DNA from 3 places in the Kineococcus terrestris genome. Region 3 is predicted to be linked to each of the others. Evidence: riboswitches for the same ligand, from Rfam matches in the RefSeq annotation. Region 3 holds a riboswitch; each other region holds the start of a gene.
The links. A riboswitch is a leader RNA that binds a small molecule or an ion and turns the genes downstream of it on or off. The one in region 3 is predicted to bind S-adenosylmethionine.
Positions count from the first base shown of each region.

Region 1: it holds a riboswitch for S-adenosylmethionine, as region 3 does, so the genes downstream of both, sfnG (dimethylsulfone monooxygenase SfnG) here and AB8M62_RS04695 (putative leader peptide) in region 3, are expected to answer to the same signal.
Region 2: it holds a riboswitch for S-adenosylmethionine, as region 3 does, so the genes downstream of both, AB8M62_RS12395 (TIGR04028 family ABC transporter substrate-binding protein) here and AB8M62_RS04695 (putative leader peptide) in region 3, are expected to answer to the same signal.

Region 1 is NZ_JBEUEI010000033.1:11,522-18,564, reverse strand. It holds gene AB8M62_RS16715 (lysylphosphatidylglycerol synthase transmembrane domain-containing protein) at 1-887, opposite strand, end outside; gene idi (isopentenyl-diphosphate Delta-isomerase) at 937-1,503, opposite strand; gene sfnG (dimethylsulfone monooxygenase SfnG) at 1,557-2,711, opposite strand; SAM riboswitch class I at 2,717-2,799, opposite strand; gene AB8M62_RS16700 (DUF3017 domain-containing protein) at 2,817-3,119, opposite strand; gene AB8M62_RS16695 (alpha/beta fold hydrolase) at 3,207-4,097, shown strand; gene purH (bifunctional phosphoribosylaminoimidazolecarboxamide formyltransferase/IMP cyclohydrolase) at 4,122-5,693, opposite strand; gene purN (phosphoribosylglycinamide formyltransferase) at 5,693-6,328, opposite strand; gene AB8M62_RS16680 (Gfo/Idh/MocA family protein) at 6,453-7,043, shown strand, end outside.
Region 2 is NZ_JBEUEI010000018.1:38,543-45,585, forward strand. It holds gene AB8M62_RS12385 (ABC transporter permease) at 1-779, opposite strand, end outside; gene AB8M62_RS12390 (ABC transporter permease) at 776-1,711, opposite strand; gene AB8M62_RS12395 (TIGR04028 family ABC transporter substrate-binding protein) at 1,758-3,410, opposite strand; SAM riboswitch class I at 3,656-3,750, opposite strand; gene malQ (4-alpha-glucanotransferase) at 3,861-6,071, opposite strand; gene AB8M62_RS12405 (prolyl oligopeptidase family serine peptidase) at 6,166-7,043, shown strand, end outside.
Region 3 is NZ_JBEUEI010000005.1:25,138-32,180, reverse strand. It holds gene AB8M62_RS04705 (LLM class flavin-dependent oxidoreductase) at 1-602, opposite strand, end outside; gene AB8M62_RS04700 (O-acetylhomoserine aminocarboxypropyltransferase/cysteine synthase family protein) at 602-1,999, opposite strand; gene AB8M62_RS04695 (putative leader peptide) at 2,046-2,141, opposite strand; SAM riboswitch class I at 2,147-2,236, opposite strand; gene AB8M62_RS04690 (hypothetical protein) at 2,368-2,823, shown strand; gene AB8M62_RS04685 (MarR family winged helix-turn-helix transcriptional regulator) at 2,820-3,131, shown strand; gene AB8M62_RS04680 (FMN-dependent NADH-azoreductase) at 3,154-3,786, opposite strand; gene AB8M62_RS04675 (baeRF2 domain-containing protein) at 3,843-5,000, opposite strand; gene AB8M62_RS04670 (YchJ family protein) at 5,104-5,502, opposite strand; gene AB8M62_RS04665 (LacI family DNA-binding transcriptional regulator) at 5,523-6,485, opposite strand; gene AB8M62_RS04660 (Gfo/Idh/MocA family protein) at 6,623-7,043, shown strand, end outside.

The DNA of each region.
Region 1 (7,043 bases), on a different contig from region 3:
CGCACCCAGAAGGTGAGGAAGCGGTGCAGCAGCGCCGCGGACAGGGCCGCGGCGGGGGCGACGCCGACGGCGACGAGACCGGCGGTCAGCGCGGCCTCGGAGGCCCCGACCCCGCCGGGCACCGGCACGGCGACGGTCACGGCCGAGGAGCCGACGACGACGAGGACCAGGAGCAGCAGCGGCGGGGAGGCCTCCCCCGCGGCGCGCACCGCGCAGGCCAGGGTGACGGCGAACCCGAGGGGGACGGCGACGTGCCCGGCCAGCGCGACCAGGAGCCGGCCCGGGGAGGTCAGCACGCGCCGCATCCGCGGCCACAGCTCGCGCAGCGGCGCGACGACCCGCGCGCGGACGACCTCGCGCGCGCGGCGGGAGGCGCGCAGCACGCCGGCGAGCGCGGCGGCGGCCAGCACGACGACCAGCAGCACCGGCCAGGGCACCTCCGCGGGGGCCAGCGCCCGCCCGGCCGTGACGAGCCCGCCGAGCACGAGGGCGCCGCTGACGAGCGCCGAGGTGCTCTGCACGACGCCGATGGTGGCCAGCGCCGCGGCCACCGCCATCCCCCGCTGCTGCAGGTAGCGCACGGTGAGGGCGACCCCGCCGGTGCTGGAGGGGGTGAGCAGGTTGGCGAAGCTGGTGGCCAGCCACACCAGCGTCGTCCAGCCGACGGGCAGCCGCACGGGCGTCAGGGCGGTCATCGAGGCGACGTTGCCGGCGATCGGCACGAGCGAGGCGAGGGCGGCGGCGGCGATCCAGCGGGGGTCGGCCTCGCGCAGGCGCTGCGCCAGGTCGGCGCCGTCGACGGTGCGGGCCAGGACGACGACGGCGGCGACGGTGACGGCGAGGACCAGCAGGCGCCCGGCGACCGTGGCCAGGCGGCGGCGCGTCACCGGGCGGACGGGGGCGGTGCGGGCGGGACCGGGCGGGCGGGGCGCGCCCTCACGGCAGCCGCAGCTGCGGCAGCTGCAGCAGCATCCACGGGCTGAACGGGCGCGGGTCGCGGGCGACCTGCGCGCGCAGCTCGGCGACGTCGACCCAGCGCCAGTCGCCCACCTCCAGCGGGGAGGGCGCCAGCGGCGCACCGGGGTCGGCCAGGGAGGCGGTGAAGACGGGGCACACCTCGTTCTCCACCGTTCCGTCGGCCATCACGGCGCGGTAGCGGAAGTCGGGCAGGGCGGCGGCCACGGCGGTGACGTCGGCGCCCAGCTCGTCGCCGGCGCGGCGCAGCACCGCCTCGGCGGGGCTCTCCCCGGGGCCGGGGTGGCCGCAGAAGGAGTTCGTCCACACCCCGGGCCAGGTCTTCTTGGCGTCGGCGCGCCGGGTGAGCAGCGTGCGGCCGGCCCCGTCGAGCACCCAGCAGGAGAACGCCAGGTGCAGGGGGGTGTCGGCGTGGTGGACCTCCGCCTTGGGGGCGGTGCCGCACGGCGTGCCGTCCTCGGCGAGGAGGACGACGAGCTCGGCGGCGGCGGTGCCCGCCACGTCGGTGGTCCCGGTGGTCGCGCTCACCGGGGCACCGTACGTGGCGGGGCGCCGTCCGCGCGAGGAGGCGCTCGGGAGGCTCAGGCGGGGACCGGCTCGGTCGCGGTGCGCACGGCCTCGTCCAGCTCGGCGCCCAGCTGCAGGTCCTCGCCGTCGACGAGGCGCTGCTCCAGCTCGCGCACGCGCGGGACGACGAGCTCGCCCCACGCCTCGATGTCCTCCTTGACGTGCAGGAACCCGAGCAGGAGCAGGTCGACGCCGACGAGGCGGTAGGCCAGGACGCGGCGGGCGACCTCGTCGGGGGTGCCGACCAGGCCGGTGCGGAAGCCGTCGTTGTACTGCACGAGGTCGCGGAAGGAGCTGTCCGACCACATGCCCTTGCGGTCCCGCGTGGCGTTGCCGGCCTCCTGCACGGCGGCGCGGAACCCCTCGACCTTGGTGGCGTCGGCCTTGGCGACGATCTCCTCCAGGACGGCGACGGCCTCCTCGCGCGTGTCGCGGACGACGGCGAACCCGTTGAGCCCGAAGCGGATCGAGCGCCCGGCCAGCGCGGCCTGGGCCCGCACGTCGCGCACCTGCTCGGCGGCGCCGGCGATCGACTTGCCGTTCATGAAGTACCAGTCGCTGACGCGGCCGGCCATGGCCTGCGCGGCGGTGGAGTTGCCGCCCTGGAACAGCTCCGGCTGCACGGCCGGCTGCGGGCGGAAGGTGATGTCGCGCGCGGAGAAGTACTCGCCCCGCTGCGAGTAGCCGTCCTGCGACCACACGCCGCGCAGCAGGCGGATGAACTCCTCGGACTGCCGGTAGCGCTCGTCGTGCTCGGGCCAGTCGACGCCGAGCTGCACGGCCTCGTCCTTGAACCAGCCGGAGACGACGTTCAGCGCGAGCCGTCCGCCGGTGAGGTCCTGGGCGGTGGCGGCGAACTTGGCGAGCACGCCGGGGTGCCAGAAGTACGGGTGCACGGCCGCGATGACCTTCAGCCGCTGCGTGGCCAGCAGCAGCGCCAGCGAGAAGGAGGTGGACTCGTGCTGGGCGTCGGCGCCGTAGGAGGCGAGGTAGCGCACCTGGGTGAGTGCGTACTCGAAGCCGGCGCGCTCGGCGGCGCGGGCGACCTCGACGTTGTACGCGGGGTCGTGGCTGGTGCGCTGCTCGATCGTGGAGACGACGAGGCCGCCGGAGACGTTGGGCACCCAGTACGCGAACTTCACGGGCGCGGGGGCAGGGCTGACGGACATGCTCACTCCCATCGGTCCTGGCGGTAGCACCCCCACGGGGTTGCTGCGACGTCGTCGAGCCAGGTCTCTCGGTCGCTCTGGATGGTCCCGGAGAGCGTACCCGCGTCAGCGGGCGTACGGGAGCAGCCAGGCCAGCCCGGCGCAGCCGGCGGCCAGCACCAGCAGGACGGCGACGTCCACGGCGCGCGAGCGCACGGCCAGCGCCCCGGCCACCCGCACGGGCAGGACCAGGCGCAGGACGGCGGCCAGGGCCAGGTCGGCGGCCAGGACGATCCCGCCGGCGGTGGCGCCGGCGACGAGCGTCACGAGCAGGGCGAGCGCCGCGCCGGCGACGAGGGCGCCGAGGACGGCGGCGCCGGGCGGGCGGGGGGTGCCCGCGGCGGCGGTCTGTCGGGTCCGCTGCGGCACGGCGCCAACCCTACCGAGCCGGGCGCGCCGAGCGGGGCGGGCGCGGGCCCGGGTGCGCGCCCGGCGGCCGCGGGCGAGGGTGGCCGGGTGAGCGGGCGGGGAGCCGGGGACGGACGGCTGGAGCGGTACGAGCGCACGGGCGCGGCCGGGCGGCTGGTCTTCGACGTGGACGACTCCGGGCCGGTGGGCGCGCCGGCGGGCGGGCTGTCGAGCGGACCTGGCCACGAGCCGGTGGTGTGCCTGCACGGCTTCCCCGCCGACCGCACGTCGTGGACGGAGGTGGCCGGGCTGCTGGTCCCGCACGGGCTGCGGGTGCTGCGCCCGGACCAGCGCGGGTACTCCCCCGGCGCGCGCCCGGCGGGCCGGCGCGCGTACGCGCTGGACGAGCTGGTCGGCGACGTGCTGGCGCTGCTGGACGCGGTGGGCGCGCGCCGCTGCCACCTGGTGGGGCACGACTGGGGCGGCGCGGTGGCGTGGCGGGTGGCCGCGCACCACCCGGACCGGGTGGCGTCGCTGACGGCGGTGTCCACGCCGCACCCGGCGGGCCTGCCGGGGCGCAGCCCGGCGCAGGTGGCGCGCTCGTCGTACGTGGGGTTCTTCCAGCTGCCGCGCGTGCCGGAGGCGCTGCTGGGCGGAGACCGGTTGCGGCGGCGGCTGGAGGCCACGGGGCTGCCGCCCGCGCACGCGCAGCGCTACGCGGTGCGCGCGGCCGAGCCGGGGGCGCTGAGCGCGTGGCTGGGCTGGTACCGGGCGCTGCCGTGGGCGGGGCGGGCGACCGGGCCGGTGCCCGCGGACGTGCCGGTGACGTTCGTCTCCGGCGCGCGCGACCCGTTCTTCGCCCGCTCCTCGGTGGCCGGGACGGGCGCGCACGTGCGCGGCGCCTACCGGCACGTGACGGTGGACGGCGGGCACTGGCTGCCCGAGCGGCACGCGGGTGTGGTCGCCGAGGAGGTGCTGCGCGCGGTCCGCGGGGGCTGAGCCCCGCGGACCGCGCGCGTCCGCTCAGTGCGCGAAGTGGCGGGCGCCGGTGAAGTACATCGTCACGCCGGCGGCGGCCGCGGCCTCGACGACCTCGGCGTCGCGGATCGAGCCGCCCGGCTGCACGAGCGCGCGCACCCCGGCGTCCAGGAGGATCTGCGCGCCGTCGGCGAAGGGGAAGAACGCGTCGGAGGCCGCGACCGCGCCGCGGGCGCGCTCGGCGCCGGCGCGGGAGACGGCCAGGCGGCAGGAGTCGACGCGGTTGACCTGGCCCATGCCGACGCCGACGGAAGCGCCGTCGCGGGCCAGCAGGATCGCGTTGGAGCGCACCGCGCGCACCGCGCGCCAGGCGAACGCGAGGTCGGCCAGGGTGCGCTCGTCGGCGGGCTCGCCGGCGGCCAGGGTCCAGCCGGCCGGGTCGTCGCCGTCGGCGTCGAGGCGGTCCAGGTCCTGCACGAGCACGCCGCCGGAGACCCAGCGCCACTCGGCGCCGCCGCGCCCGTACCCCTCGGGCAGCTGCAGCAGACGCACGTTCTTCTTCTCCCGCAGCACCTCCAGCGCCTCCGGCTCGAAACCGGGGGCGACGACGACCTCGGTGAACACGGGCGCGACCTGCTCGGCCATCGCGCGGGTGACGACGCGGTTGGCGGCGATGACGCCGCCGTAGGCGGAGACGGGGTCGCAGGCGTGCGCGGCGGCGTGCGCGGCGGCGACGTCCTCGCCGACGGCGATCCCGCACGGGTTGGCGTGCTTGATGACCGCCACGGCCGGGGCGTCGTGGTCGAAGGCGGCGCGCAGGGCGGCGTCGGCGTCGACGAAGTTGTTGTACGACATGGCCTTGCCGTGCAGCTGGACGGCCTGGGCGATGCCGGGCGCCGACGTCGGGTCGACGTAGACGGCGGCCCGCTGGTGGGGGTTCTCGCCGTAGCGCAGGACGTCGGCGCGCTCCAGCGCCACGCCGGTGACGGCGGGCCAGCCGGCGTCGGCGTCCTCGAAGGTCTGCTCGGCGAACCAGCCGGCGACGGCGGTGTCGTAGGCGGCGGTGTGCGCGAACGCGGCCGCGGCCAGGCGGCGGCGCTGGGCGAGGTCGAAACCCCCGGCGCGCACGGCGTCCAGGACGTCGCCGTAGCGCGCGGGGTCGACGACGACGGCGACGCTGGGGTGGTTCTTCGCCGCGGCGCGCACCATGGACGGCCCGCCGATGTCGACCTGCTCGACGACCTCGTCGAACCCGGCGCCGGAGGCGACCGTGGCGGCGAACGGGTAGAGGTTGACGACGACGAGGTCGAACGGCTCGACACCGAGGTCGGCGAGCTGGCGCACGTGGTCGTCCAGGCGCCGGTCGGCGAGGATCCCCGCGTGCACGCGCGGGTGCAGCGTCTTCACCCGCCCGTCCAGGCACTCGGGGAACCCGGTGAGCTCCTCGACGGGGGTGACGGGCACCCCGGCGGCCGCGATGCGCGCGGCGGTGGAGCCGGTGGAGACGATCGAGACGCCGGCGGCGTGCAGCCCGGTGGCCAGCTCCTCCAGCCCGGTCTTGTCGTACACGCTCACCAGGGCGCGCTTCACGGGCACGGTCGTGGTCTGCTCGGCCATCAGCTCGGGCTGGTCCTCTCCTGCGGGGCGGCGGGGGCGGTCGGGTCGGTCGTGGTGGTCGCGGCGGCGCCGCGGGCCAGGCGCGCGACGACGTCGACGAGCAGGCGGCGCTCGGCGACCTTGATGCGCTCGTGCAGGCTCGCCTCGTCGTCGTCGTCGGCGACGCGCACGGCGACCTGGTCGAGGATCGGGCCGGTGTCCACCCCGGCGTCGACGAGGTGGACGGTGCAGCCGGTGACCTTCACCCCGTGGGCGAGGGCGTCGCGCACGCCGTGGGCGCCGGGGAAGGACGGCAGCAGCGCGGGGTGGGAGTTGACCAGCCGGCCGCCGAAGCGCTCCAGCAGGGGCGCGCCGACCACGCGCATGAACCCGGCGAGGACGACGAGGTCGGGCTCGTGGGCGGCGACGGCGGCGGCCAGCGCGACGTCCCAGGCGGCGCGGTCGGGGTGCTCGCGGGGCGGGACGGCGAAGGCGGCGGTCCCGGCGGCGCGGGCGCGCTCCAGCGCGGGGGCGGCGGGCTTGTCCGAGCCGACGGCGACGACCGCGAAGGCGGGGTCGCCGGCGTCGAGGAGGGCTTGGAGCAGGGAGCCGGAGCCGGAGGCGAGGACGACGACGCGCGCGGGTCCGGTCTGCACGTGCACGGACGATAGCCCTCGCGCGGGGGGCGCCCCGACCACGACCCCGCCCAGCCACTCGACTGGACGTCGTCCGTCAGCGTGGACGCTGTCCATCAGTTCGGAGAGCCGGTAGGTTCCGCCCATGACCGGTTCGACGGCGGACGTCCCCGCGGTCGCGGTCGTGGGGGTCCACGGTCACGGCGCCTCCCACGTCGCGCGCGCCCTGCAGGCCCGGGCGGAGGGCCGGGCCCGGCTGACGGCCGTGGCCGACCCGCGCGCCGCCGAGGCCGACCACGTGCCCGCGGACGTGGCCCGGCACGCCTCGCTGGAGGACCTGCTCGCCGCGGGCGTGCCCGACGTCGTCGTGCTGAGCACCCCGATCCACACCCACGCCGAGCTGGCGACCGCGGCGATGGAGGCGGGCGCCGCGGTGCTGCTGGAGAAGCCGCCGACCGCCACGCCCGCCGAGCTGGACGCCCTGCTGGCCACCTCCCGGCGCACCGGGCGCCCCTGCCAGGTCGGCTTCCAGAGCCTGGGCTCGCGGGCCGTCGACCACGTCCGCGGGCGCGTCGCGGACGGCCGCCTCGGCGAGGTCACCGGCTGGGCCGCGACGGGCTGCTGGACCCGCCCGCGCAGCTACTGGCAGCGCTCCTCGTGGGCCGGGCGGCGCGTCCTGGACGGCCGGGTCGTCGCCGACGGCGTCCTGACCAACCCGCTGGCGCACTCGCTGGCC
Region 2 (7,043 bases), on a different contig from region 3:
GTCAGCCACCAGGCGGTGGCCACGTAGTCGCGCCCCTCGGCGATGAGCAGGCCCCACTCGGGGGTCGGTGGCGGGGCGCCGTAGCCGAGGAAGCCCAGCGTGGAGATCTGCAGGACGGCCGAGCCGAACTGCAGCGCCGCCAGCGCCACGACGGGCGTCAGGGAGTTCGGCAGCACGTGGCGGCGCAGGACGGCGGCGAAGGTGCCGCCGGAGCCGTAGGCCGCCTCGACGTACTCGCTGACGCGCACCCGCACGACCTCGGCGCGCGCGAGCCGGGCGAACACCGCGATGGAGGTGACACCGACGGCGATGGCGGCGTTGGTGGTGCCGAAGCCGAGCAGGATGATGACGCTCAGGGACAGCAGCAGACCGGGGATCGCCAGCAGCACGTCGACCAGCCGCATGAGGACGTCGTCGACCGGGCCGCCCAGCGCACCGGCGAGGACGCCGAGCAGCGTGCCGGCGACGAAGCCGACGAGCACGGCCACGGCGGCGCCGAGGATCGAGTGCCGGGCGCCGTGCACGACGCGCGTCCACACGTCGCGCCCCGTCGCGTCGGTGCCGAACCAGTGCTCGCCGCTGGGGGCCTGCAGCGACGGGGCGACCGAGGCGGTGGGGCTGCCGGAGGCGAAGGGTTCCGGCAGCAGCGCCCACAGCAGCGCCAGGAGCAGGACGGCCGCGGCGAGCAGGGCGCCCGCCCCCGGCCGGGGCGCGCCGGTCCGGCGGCGGGGGACGTCGCGGTCCGGGTCGGTGGCGGGCACCCCGGTCCAGGCGCTCACCGCAGCGCTCCGCGGCGCAGGCGCGCGTCGAGCACGGGGTACAGCAGGTCGACGACCAGGTTGACGAGCACGTACGCCACCGTCGAGAGGACCACGACGGCCAGCAGCACGGGGGTGTCGCGGTTGGCGACCGCCTGGGCGGTCAGCTGCCCGATCCCGGCGCGCCCGAAGACGGCCTCGGTGACCACCGCGCCACCGACGAGCTCGCCGAACAGGAGACCGGCCATCGTCAGGGTCGGCAGGACGGCGTTGCGGCTGACGTCGTGCCACAGCAACCACGGGGTGCTGGCGCCCCGGGCGCGCACGACGGCGATGAACGGCATCTGCCCCACGTCGTCGATGCTGCGCATGAGCACCTGCGCCAGCGGCGCGGCGATGGGCACCGCGATCGTCAGCACGGGCAGGACGAGCGACTCGACCGGCCCGGCGCCGATGACGGGGATCCAGCCCAGGCGGAAGGAGAACACCTGGATGAGCAGGATCCCGATCCAGAAGACCGGCAGTGACACGAACAGCGGGGGCAGGTCGCGGAACAGCCGGCGCAGCCACCGGCCCCTGCCGTGGGTCGCGGTGAAGGCGATCGCGACCGCGAGCAGCACCGCCACGAGGAGGCCGAGCGCGGCCAGCACGAGCGTGGAGGGCAGCGCGCTGGCGATGAGGGTCGAGACCGCGGCCCCGCTCTGCACCGAGTAGCCGAGGTCGCCGCCCAGGAAGGCCCGCGCGGACTCCGCGAAGCGCACGAGCAGCGGGCGGTCGGCCCCGTAGGCGGCGCGGATGTCGGCCAGCTGCTCGGGCGTCAGGCCCAGCTCGGGACTGCCGAAGCGGGCCAGGACGGCGTCGCCGGGCAGCGCGGCCAGCAGCGCGTAGGACAGCGCGTAGGCCAGCACCAGGACGACGGCGGCCTGCGCGACGCGCTGCAGGACGTAGCTCACGCCGGCCCCGTCACCGCGGGCGCGCCGCCCGGGCGCCCACCGGCGCTCAGCGGTCCAGCCACGTCGCGTAGAAGGAGGGCCGGCCCACCGACTCGGTGGTGAAGCCCTGCACGTCGGAGCGGAAGCCGAAGACCTGCGGCTCCTCGAAGAAGGGCACGACGTAGGCCTGCTCGGCCAGCCGGCGCTGCGCTGCCTCGGACGCGGCCTGCCGCTCCTCGGTGGTCGGCCGGGAGGCGATGTCGTTGAGCAGCGCGTCCAGCTCGGGGTCGCCGAGGGACTCGTCGTCGGTGTCGAGGTTGAGCAGCGTGTTGCGGTTCCTGGAGAAGTACTGCGACTTCAGGACGTCGAAGTCGGCCCGGCCGACCATCGAGTGGTACACCTGCACGGTCTCCGGGTCGAGCGAGGCGGCGGTCTGCGCGGCCTGGTCGCCGGGGAACAGCTCGACCTGGACCCCCAGTCCGGACAGCTGCTCCTGGACGAGGGTGACGACCTCCCGGGAGCGGGGCTGGGGCAGCGCCTCGTTGACGGTGAGGGCCAGCCGCACGCCGCCCTTCTCCCGCACGCCGTCGGCGCCGGTGAGCCAGCCCGCCTCGTCGAGCAGCTGGGCCGCGCGGTCCGGGTCGTACCGGTACTGCTCGGAGGTGTCGACGTAGCCCAGCGCCGACCTCGCGAGGGCCCCGGTGGCCAGCACGTAGCTGTCGCTGAACAGGGTGTCGATGATGGCCTGCCGGTCGATGGCGGCCACGAGGGCCTGGCGGACGGGCAGTTCCTGCAGCTGCGGGGTGCGGAAGCGGAAGCTGAACCCGTTGTTGACGCCGTTGGTGGCCGCGGCCAGCAGGGCCAGCCCGTCGGCCTGGAACTGCTGCTCGTCGGGGGCCTCGATCTGGCGGGCGACGTCGGCCTGCCCCGCCACCACGGTGCCGACGCGGACGCTGTCCTCGCCCGCGACCACGAAGCGGATGCCGTCGAGGTAGGGACGGCCCTGCCGGGCCAGCGACGGCGGGGCCCAGTCGTAGTCCTCGCGCGCCACGAGCGAGATCTGCGTGCCGACCTCCTCGTCGTCGACGACGAACGGGCCGCAACCGACGACGCCGACCGCCTGGCCGGGCCCGAAGCCCTCGCTGTCCCGCTCGAGGGTGGAGGTGGCGAGCAGACCGGAGTTGATGGTCGAGACGGCCTGCGCGAAACCGGGCGCGGGGGCCGAGAAGGAGAACCTCACGGTGAGGTCGTCGACGACCTCACCGCGCTCGTAGTTGTTGATGGCCTCGGAGACCGTGAGCGCCCGGTCCGGGTCGCCGCTGCCGAAGAGGTCGATGTTGGCGAGCACGTTGGCCGCGTCGACGGGTGATCCGTCGGAGTGGGTGACCCCCTCGCGCAGGGTGAACGTGTACTCGGTGGCGTCGGCGTTGACCTCGGGCAGTTCCGCGGCGATCCACGGCTGCAGCTCGAGGGTCTCCGGGTCCTGCCACAGCAGCCGGGCGGTGATGTTGTTGACGATGCCGCCGTTGGGGTAGAAACCCGCGGCCGGCGGGTAGAGCGTCGTCCACGTCTGCGGTTCGAGGTAGGTGAGGGTTCCGCCGGTGCGGGGTTCCCCCGACGGCGTTCCCTCGTCGCTCGTCGCGCGGGAGCAGCCGGTCACCAGGCCGGCGAGGGCGGTGGCCGCTGCGGCGGCGAGCGTGGTGCGGCGACGGACGAGCATGGGTGGGCTCCGGCTGTTCGTGGCGCGGTGTGGCGCGAGCTGTTGCGGGGGAAGGGGTCGGGAGGGCGCGGCGCGGCCGCGGGGTGGTCCCGGGCGGTGGCGTCGTCGTCGTGACCGGTCTCCGCGGTGGCGGGGACCGGGTACCGCGCAGCTGCTAGCGACAGCCCGTGGCCCCTCGGCGGCAGTGGTCGATGTGACGACGCCGCGAGGCGTGGAAGGCGTGACCGCGGATCCTGAGCACCGTTCCTCCATCGGTTCTGGCGGAAGCACCCGAACCCGCTCTCGCGGAGGGTTGCTGCGGCGTCACGGAGCCAGATCTCTCAGCCGCTCTCGATGGTGAGCGGGAGCCACGGTGCCCGAGCGGGCCCGCGCGTGTCAAGGTGCGGCGCAGCGGGACGGCCGCCCCACCGCGGTGGAGGAGTTCCCCCGCCTCCGGCCGCCCCTCCCCGCTCAGCGCTCCGCGCCGCCCGCGCGCTCGTCCCCGCCCGCGGCGAGCGCCTCGCGCACCGCCCGGGCCAGTGACAGCGCCCGGGTGTGGGTGGGCAGGTCGTCGAGCAGGACGACCTCCCCGTCCGGGCCGGTGAGGGGCATCCGCCAGTTCGGGTACTCGTTCGCGGTGCCCGGCTGGTTCTGGGTGCGGCGGTCGCCGACGGCGTCGACGAGGGACACGCCCAGCATCAGCGACGGCGCCAGCGCCAGGTAGCGGTGCAGCGCCTCGACGGTCTCCTGCTCCCCCGCGCCCTCGCGCAGCAGCCCGCGCCCGCGCACGAGGCCCAGGACGCGGTCCTGCTCGGCGCGGTCGGCGGCGCGCTCCTCCTCCACGTCGCGGGTGAGCAGGCCGAGGCGGTCGCGCAGCGCGACGTGCTCCTGGGCCAGGTAGCCGGCCGTGGGGGGCAGGTCGTGGACGGTGACGCTGGCCAGGGCCAGCTCGCGGTAGTCCTCCGGCGCCTTCGGGCGGTCGCCGTCGTACTCGAACCAGAGGACGGCGCTGCCGAGGATCCCGCGCTCGGCCAGGTAGCTGCGCACCCAGGGCTCGACGGTGCCGAGGTCCTCGCCCACGAGCACGGCCCCGGCCCGCTGGGCCTCCAGGGCCAGGACGCCCAGCAGCGCCTCGTGGTCGTAGCGCACGTACGTGCCGCGGTCGGCGGTGGCCCCCTGCGGGATCCACCACAGCCGGAACAGGCCGATGACGTGGTCGACGCGCAGGCCGCCGGCGTGCCGCAGGATCGTGCGGACCATGTCCCGGAAGGGCACGTAGGCCAGCTCGGCGAGGCGGTCGGGCCGCCACGGCGGCTGGCTCCAGTCCTGCCCCTGCTGGTTGAAGGCGTCCGGCGGGGCGCCCACGGTGACGCCGCGGGCGAGGGTGTCGCCCAGGCTCCACACGTCCGCGCCCTCGGGGTGCACGCCGACGGCGAGGTCGTGGACGATGCCGGGCCCGGTGCCGGGCGCGGTGGCCGCGTCCTGGGCGCTGCGCAGCTGCTCGTCGCACTGCCACTGCAGCCAGCGGTGGAAGTCGACCCGGTCGGCGAGGCGCTCCAGGGCCCCGGAGGCGCGGGCCGCGGCGGGGTCGCGGTCCTGCGCGGGCCAGCCGGAGGCGGGCAGGCCGTGCTCCTCGGCCAGCGCGCACCACAGCGCGAAGTCGGTCAGCCCGGGGTCCTCGTCGGCGACGTAGCGGCGGAAGGCGGCCTGGCGGGCCTGGGTGCGCGGGTGGGCGTGCAGCACCTCCAGCGCCTCGCGCTTGAGCGCCCACAGGGCGTCGCGGTCGATCTCGCCGGGGTCCGTGTTGGCGGCGCGGCAGCGCGCGGCCAGCTCCTCCACCCGGGCCCGCTGCTGCGGTGCGAGGTAGGCGGTCTCCCGCACGTCCTCCGGGCGCAGGTACAGCGGGTTGACGAAGCGCCGGGTGGTCGGCAGGTACGGGGAGGCCTCCATCGGCGGCACCGGGGAGGCGGCCGCCAGCGGGTTCACGAGCAGCCAGCCGGCGCCCTGGGCGGCGGTGGTGGCGGCCAGGTCGGCCAGGTCGGCCAGGTCGCCGGCGCCCCAGGAGCGGCGCGAGCGCACCGAGTACAGCTGCGCCTGGTAGCCGACGGAGCGCCCGCGCTGCAGCGCCTCGGGCAGCTCCAGGACGTCGGGGGTGACGACCAGCGGGCACTCGGCGTCGCCGGAGGGGGTGCGCACCCGCAGCAGGTGCCAGCCCAGCGGCAGGTCGTCGGGGACCTCGAAGGTGGCGCGGCCGGTGAGGCGGCCGTCGACGTGCTTGGGGTCCACCCAGCGGTCGACCTGGCGCAGCGGCGCCCACCCGCCGTCGTCCTCCAGCTCGACGACGACGTCGACGGGGTCGCCGTGCGGGACGTGGACGGGCACCTGGGCGCTGCTGCCCTCGCGGGTGACGACCACGGGCGGCAGGCGGCGGCGCCAGGGCCGCAGCCGCACCTCCGCCAGCGACGCGGCGACCGCGGCGGGCCCGGACACGTCGTGGCCGAGGGCGGTCAGCACGGCCTCGACGGTGGCGCGCGGCACGTCGGCGGTGCGGCCGCGCCAGTCGGTGAAGGAGGTGGAGACGCCCTCGGCGGCGGCCAGCTCGGCCAGCTGCGGCGGGGTCCGGTCGTCGGTCCGGTCGTCGGCGCGGTCGTCGGCGCGGGCGTCGGCGGGCTCGGGTGGCACGCGCCGACTCTGCCAGAGCGCCCCCGTCCCGGCGCGGCGGCGGCGGGCCTCCACGGGCCTCCACGGGCCGCCGGAGCTGCCTAGGGTGGCGCTCGTGCACCCCGCGACCGGCGCCGTCCGCCCGCCCGCCGACCTGGCCCCGCGCCTCGACCTCGTCGAGGAGCTGCACGGGACCCCGGTGCCCGACCCGTACCGCTGGCTGGAGGACGCCGACGACCCGCGCACGCGGGAGTGGTCGCGCTGGCAGGCGGCCGCGTGGGAGGACTGGGCGGGCCGGGCGCCGGGGCGCGAGCGCCTGCGCGAGCGGGTGGGGCAGCTGATGGCGACGGGGTCGGTGGGCGCGCCCGTGCACCGCGGCGCCCGGGTGTTCCGCACGCGCCGGGCGGTGGACGGGGAGCTGGGGGTGCTGACGGTCACCGACGGCGCCGGCACCCGGACGCTGGTGGACCCGCTGGCGCTGGACCCCTCGGGCACGACGACGCTGGACGCGTGGCGGCCCAGCCCGGAGGGCGACCTGCTGGCCTACCAGCTGTCCGAGGGCGGCACCGAGGAGAGCGTCCTGCGGGTGCTGGACGTCGCCACGGGCGAGGTGGTCGACGGCCCGCTGGACCGGGCCCGCTACTCGCCGGTGGCGTGGCTGCCGGACGCCGGGGACGGCGAGCGCCGGTTCTACTACGTGCGCCGGCTGCCGCCGGAGCAGCTGCCGGAGGGCGAGCGGCAGTACCACCGCCGGGTGTGGCTGCACCGGGTGGGCGCGGACCCGGCCACCGACGTGGAGGTCTTCGGCGGTCCCGTGCCGGGCGACCCGGAGGGCGCGCCGCCGCTGCCGCTGACGACGTACTACGGGGTGTGGACGTCGCGGGACGGGCGCTGGCTGGTCGTCAGCGCCGCCGACGGCACCGCCCCCCGCAACGACGTGTGGCTGGCGGACCTGCGCGGCGCGGACCCGGCGCGCCCGCCGTTCCGCGAGGT
Region 3 (7,043 bases):
TCGAGGCGGAAGTGCTCCCCGCGGTGCTCCAGGGCGCGGATGCGGCCGCCGTCGGCGAAGCGGCCCGTGGCGGCGTCGGCGACGAGGGCGCCGTCGTCCCAGCTGCGCCACAGCTCGCGGACCACGTCGATCCACTCGGTCGCGCGGTCGTAGGCGACGCCGTGCGGGACGGGTTCCAGGCCGACGTGGCGGGCCGAGCCGGAGTCGGTGACGAGGTTGATCCCGAACCGGCCCGCGGACAGGTGCTGGAGGGTGGCGGCCTGCCGGGCCGCCAGGTACGGCGGGGTGATCCCGGCGTTGACGGTCGGGACGACGCCGATGTGCCGGGTCGCGGCGAACAGGTACGGCGCCAGCAGCAGCGGGTCGTGCTTGGGACCGCCGTAGGCGGCGCGCACCCGCAGGTCGAGCGTGCGCGGGTCGCCCAGCGAGACGGCGTCCTCGCACACGACGAGGTCCAGACCGGCCTGCTCCAGCTCCTGCACGGCCCGCACGTACAGGTCCGGGCGCGTCCAGTCGTCGCCCCAGCCGTGGTGGGGGTGGCCCCAGCCCTGCGGGCCGAAGCCGCGGGAGAAGAACCAGCCCAGGTGCTGCAGCCGCGCCATCAGAGGACCCCCGCCGCCACGAGGGCGGGCACCGCGGCGCCCACCGGCCCCGGCGTCGGCGCCACCTCGGAACCGGCCACCGCGTTCCGCACCGCGTCCAGCGCCAGGCGCAGGTCCGCCAGCAGGTCCTCCGGCTCCTCCAGCCCGATCGACAGGCGCAGCAGGCCCGGCCAGATGCCGGCGGCCGCGCGCTCGGCCGGGCTGCGGTGCGCGTGCGAGGTCGAGGCCGGGTGCAGGACGAGGGAGCGCACGTCGCCCAGGTGCGACATGCGGGTGAACAGCCGCACGGCGTCGACGAAGGCGCGCGCGCCGGCCTCCCCGCCGGCCACCGTCACGCCGAACACCGACCCGGCGCCGCGCGGCAGGTAGCGCTGCGCGAGCGCGTGGGAGGGGCTGGAGGCCAGGCCGGCGTGGTCGACGGCGACGACCTCCGGCTGCTGCTCCAGCCAGCGCGCCAGCGTCAGCGCGGTGGCCACGTGCCGGGACACCCGCAGCGACAGCGTCTCCAGGCCCTGCTGGAGCAGGAACGCGTTGACGGGCGACAGCGTCGGGCCCAGCCGGGCGGCGACGACCTGCCGCACGTGCTCGGCGTAGGCGCGCGGGCCGTACCGGTCCACCCAGCTGCGCCCGGACGAGCGGTCCACCAGGTGCGGGTAGCGCCCGCCGGCCGCCCAGTCGAAGCCCTCCCCCACCACGACGGCGCCGCCGAGGGCGGCGCCGTGCCCGGCGAGGAACTTGCTGGCCGAGTGCACGACGACGTCCGCGCCGTGCTCCAGCGGGCGCAGCAGGTACGGGGTGGCCAGCGTGTTGTCGACGACGACGGGGATCCCGTGCGCGTGGGCGAGGTCGGCCACCGCGCGCAGGTCGGGCACGTCGTTCTTGGGGTTGGGGATCGACTCCAGGAACACCGCGCGCGTCGTGGGCCGCAGCAGGCGGCGCCAGGCGTCCAGGTCGGTGCCGCCGTCGGCGGCGGTCGGCACGAAGTCGACCGCGACGCCCATCCGCGCGAAGTTCTCGCGGAACAGCCCGCGCGAGCCCTCGTAGACGCTGGCCGCGGACAGCAGGTGGTCGCCGGCGCCGAGCAGGCCCAGCAGGGCGACGGTGACGGCGGCCTGGCCGCTGCCGACGAGCAGCGCGTCGCGCCCGCCCTCCAGGCGGGCGACCCGCCGCTCGACCGCGGTCAGGGTCGGGTTGGCCAGGCGCGAGTAGACGTAGCCGTCGTCGTCACCGGCGAAGCGGGCGCGGGCGTCCTCGAAGTCGCGGAAGACGAACCCGGCGGTCAGGTGGACGGGCGGGATCCGGGCGCCGTGGACGTCGTCGGGCTCGGCACCGGCGTGGACCTGCTCGGTGGCGAAGCCCCACGGGCGCGGAGCGGGCTGGTCGGGGCGTGCGGGCATGACGAGACCTCTCGGGGTGCGCGGCGGGGACGGGACGGGGGCCTGGTCAGGCCCGACAGGTCCCGCCGGCCGTGCGCACGAGGTCGACGTGCCGGCGCCGCGTCAGGGGCGCGCCGGTGGCCGGGGGCGTGGTGCTCTCCACGGTGTCCTCCATCGGTCTTGGCGGAAGCACCGGTCCCCGGGGGGCGGTTGCTGCGGCGTCGTCGAGCCAAGTCTCTCGGCCGCTCTGGATGGGAACGTCCAGGAGACGACGTGGCGTCACCGCTTGTCAACCGCTTCACGCGGACTCACCCGGACGGCGCAGCACCCGGTGGTTTCCACCTGCTCAACGGTTGCCACCGCGGAAAACACCTGCGATGGTTGCCAGCATGGAAAGCATCGACCGCACCCCCGACGCCGCCGAGGCCCGCGCCGCGCTCGCCGACGTCCAGCGGGCCCAGCGCGCCGTGCGCGACACCCCCTGGCCCACGTGGATCTACCCCGTCAACGCGCTGCTGCTCGGGGCCATGGCGGCGACCGCGCTGCTCCGGGACGACCGCAACCCCGTCTTCCTGGCGATCGGCCTCACCGTGCTGGGCGTCAACGTCGCCGCCGGGTACCGGATGGGCACCCCCTGGACCGTGCCCACCAGCCGGCTGTTCGTCGCCCTCGTCCTCGCCTCCGGCGCGTGCGTCCTGGCCGCCCTCGTCGTCGCCGACGCGACCACCGCGGCCTGGCCCGTCCTCGCCCTCGCCGTCGCGGCCGCCGCCTGCTACCTCGTCGCCGGTGTCGTGCACCGCCGCACCACCGGGCGCCCCCGCGCGAGCACGGGCGGGACCGCGTGAGCGCGGCGCTGGACCCCGTCATCCACCCCGCGCACCGCCTGCGCATCTGCGCCCTGCTCGCGGCCGGCACCACGCTGGAGCTGTCGGTGGTCAAGGAGCACCTCGACCTCAGCCCGTCGGCGCTGAGCAAGCAGGTCGCCGCCCTCGTCGAGGCCGGGTACGTCGGCCAGAGCCGGCACGGCGGCGACTCGCGGCGGGTCTGGCTGTCCCTGACCCGCCGGGGCCAGCGGGCCTACCGCGACCACGTCGCCGCGCTGCAGGAGATCGTCGCCGCGAGCGCGGTCGACGTCCCCGCCGAGCCGCGCTGACGCCGCCGGCCCGGCGGCCGCCTCAGAGGGTCGCGCCCAGCTCCGCCAGGCGCTCGCGGGCCGCCGCGAACTCCCCGTCGCTGCGCTCGGCGTGGGCGGCCAGGTCCGGCACCCGGTGGGCCAGCGTGATGCTCGTCTGCACCACCTCCACGTCCATCCCGAACGCCTCGCCCAGGATGATCCGCAGGACGGGCACGCCGTGGTCCCACGTCTCGGTGGGCGTGCCCGCGTCGTAGACGGCGCCGCGGCTGCTGACCACGACGGCCCTGCGGCCCGCCAGCGGCTGCGTGCCCGCCCCCGTCAGCAGGCCCGGCACGTGGACGTTGTCCAACCAGACCTTCAGCGTCGAGGGGACCGTGTAGTTGTACAGCGGCGCCCCCACCAGCAGGACGTCCGCGGCCAGCAGCTCCTCGACGATCGTGCGCTGCAGCGCCTCGGCGTCCGCGGGGACCTGCGCGCCCGGGCGGCGGTCCGCCGGCGTCCAGTGCAGCTCGGAGTCCGCCAGGTGCGGCAGCGGGTCGCGGTGCAGGTCCCGGTACGTCGTCGTGAACCCCTCCCCGCGCGCCGCCCAGGCGCGGGCGAACTCCGCGGTCAGCGCCCGCGAGCGCGAGGAGGTCAGGTCGGCGGAGGAGTCGAGGTGCAGCAGGTGCGGCATGCGCGCACGCTACCGACCGCCCCCGCCCCCTCCGCCGGGGCGCTCGGCCCGCCCGCTCAGCCGGCCGTCGACGGGTCGGCGTAGCGCAGGACCGCGCCGACGCCGCCGTCCATGACCGGGCGCTCGGCGACCAGCTCGATCTCGGCGTCCGTGGCGGCCAGCGCGCGCAGCAGGGCCGCGTCCGCGCGCACCTCCAGCGGGTCGCCCACGCCCATCGCCCGCAGGTCCTCGGCGGTCGTGGCGACCTGCGTCGGGTCGTCGCCGATCCACAGCCGCAGGTCCGAGGACGGGTCGTCGCGCAGCAGCAGGGTGCGCACCTGCCCGCGGCTCAGCGCCCCGACCACCGCGCGCATCCCCTCCACCGCGCGGCCCGCGCCGCCGGTGCCGTCCGGGCCCTGCCCGGAGCGGGTGCGGCCGATCTCCTGCTCGAACTCGTCGACGAGCGCGTCGCGGCGGCGGCGGCGGACCACCTCCAGCGCCTGCGCGACCGCGGCCGCGAACGCGTCCTCCTTCGCGCCCGCGTGCCGGCTGCCGCCCGGGACCTCGGCCAGCAGCTCCAGCACCGGCTTGGCCGCCTTGTCGCGCAGCGCCGCCGCGGCCTTGACGTCCCCGGTGAGCAGGACGACCTCGGGGTGCTCGGTGCGCACCAGGTCCGCCAGCGCGTCGGCGACCGCGCCGGCGTTGTGGTCCCAGCTGTCCTCCACGCGGCGCTGGTAGCGCAGCGCCGACCACCCCCCGCCGGGGACCTTGTGCAGGACGTCGTGGCCGCCCTCCACCGTGCGCTTCTCCCCGCCGCGCGGGCTGTCGGAGCGGCTGACGGTGATGTCGGCGCCGGCGCGGTCCAGCTCGACGAGCACGTAGCGCACGTCGTCGGCCAGCGAGCGCACCAGCGGCATGAGGTGCGCGACCGGGCCGGTGGTGGCCTCGTCGCGCAGCGGCGGGTCCGGCAGCAGGACGTCAAGCTCCACCCCCTGCGCGGAGGCGACCAGCGCCCGGCCCACGCGCCCGCCCACCTCGACCGGCTCCCCGGCCACCTCGTCCAGGGCCTCCAGCGCGGCGGACGGGGCGCCCTGGGCGCTCAGCCCGTCGCGCGCGTCGCGCCAGCGCAGGTCGATCTCGTGCGCGCCCGTCTCGTTGTTGCGCGAGACGTCGGCGTAGACGGCGACGTGGGGTCCGGGGTCGACGGCGACGGGCTTGAGCCAGTCCAGCTTCACGGTGGTGCCTCCCTCGCGAGATCACGGTGGGTCACCAGGGACCTACCCATCGGCGAGGAGCTTCACGCCTCGTCGTCGGGGCAGCACCTGGTCCCCCGATCGTTCACCGCGGGCCGACGTAGCGCCAGACCCGGCCGTGTCGCGGGTCGCGCGCCCGCCGGAACTCCGAGTCCTCGCGCAGCACCGCGCGCTCGCCGCCGCGGCGGTGGTGCGCCTCGAACGCGACGGTCCCCTCGTCGTCGAACGGGCCGCCGCCCGTGGTGCCCAGCACGAGCAGGCGCAGCCAGCGCACGTCGTCGTCCAGCTCCAGGTCGTCCGGGCGGGTCGCCGGGTCCCACGTCGTGAGCAGGTACGACGCGTCGCGCAGGACGAACGCCGTGTACCGCGAGCGCATCAGGGCCTCCGCGGTGGGCGCGGGCTCACCGGCGTGCCAGCGGCCGCAGCAGGCGGGGTACGCCTCGCCGGAGGAGCACGGGCAGGGACCGCTCGGGGCGTCGGGCACCCGCCCATCCTCCCGGTCCGTCAGCGCGCGGGCGGGGGCGCGGTGCTGCGGCGCACCACCAGCCGCGGCGGCACCAGCCGGGTGGAGGACGGGCGCGCCGGGTCCGCCGTGCGGGCCAGCAGCAGCTCCCCGGCCAGGGCGCCGACCGTGCGGGCGGCGTTGTCCACGCTGGTCAGCGACACCGCCCGCAGCCGGGCCAGCGAGGTGTCGTCGTAGCCGGCGACCGACACGTCGCCGGGCACGGACAGCCCCGCCGCGTCGGCGGCCGCGAGCACGCCCACGGCCGACAGGTCGTTGGCGGCCAGGACGGCGGTGGGCCGCTCGGCGCGCGCGAGGAGCTCGCGCCCGGCGCGGTAGCCGGCCTCCTCGGTCATGTCGGCCTCGACGACGTCGGCGCGCGCACCGGCCGCGCGCACCCGCGCGGTGAAGGCGTCGCGGCGCAGCCGGCCGACGGCCCCGGAGCCCGCGACGTGCCCGAGGTGGCGGTGGCCCAGCGCCAGCAGGTGGTCCACGGCGGCGGCGACCCCGGCCTCCCCGTCGTCGGCGACGAGGTCGGCGGGGGCGGTGACCACCTCGCGGGTGCCGGCCAGGACGGTCGGCACGCTGGCGGCGACCTCGTCGACGGCCGCGGGGTCCGAGGGCGTGCCGACGACGACGAGGCCGTCCACGCGCAGCAGCGCCAGGGTGCGGGCGGCGTCCGGCTCGCGGTGGCTGTCGGCGAGGACGGGGCGCAGGTCGGCGGCGGCCAGCACGGGGCGCAGACCGTCGAGCAGGTCGACGAACCACGGGTTGCGCAGGTCGTCGACGACGAGGCCGACGGTGCGGGTGCGGCGCTCGGCGAGGCTGCGGGCGGCCGGGTCGGGGCGGTAGCCGAGGTCCTCGACGGCCCGCAGGACGGCGCGGCGGCGCTCCTCGCTGACGCGCGGGGAGCCCTGCAGCACGAGCGAGACGAGCGACTTGGACACCCCGGCGCGAGCTGCCACGCTGCGGATCGTCGGACGGCCCACCCGCTCACCTCCTCCACCTCGTCCGCGGCACCGGCTTGACACCGGGGCCTCCCGGACCGGACCGTACCTGCGTTGGACCGGTCCAACGACTCGACGACGACTCAGGAGGATCCGTGTCCGACCTGCACCTCGGCCTCGCCGGTGTCGGCCGCATCGGCGTGATGCACGCGCGCAACCTCGTCACCACGCCCGGCGTGGGGCGCCTGACGGTGGCCGACGTGGACGCCGACCGGGCCCGCGCGGTGGCCGACGAGCTCGGCTGCGACGCCGCGCCCGACGCCGCCGCCCTGCTCGCCGCGGGGATCGACGGGCTGGTCGTGGCCACCGGCACCGCCCAGCACCCCGAGCTGATCCTCGCCGGCGTCGACGCCGGCGTGCCCGTGCTGTGCGAGAAGCCCGTCGCGCCCGACGTCGCCCTGTCCCTGCCGGTCCTGGAGCGGGTCGCCGCCCGCGGCGGCGTCGTGCGCATCGGCCACCAGCGCCGCTACGACGCCGGGTACCTGGAGGCCAAGCGCGCCCACGCCGCCGGGGAGC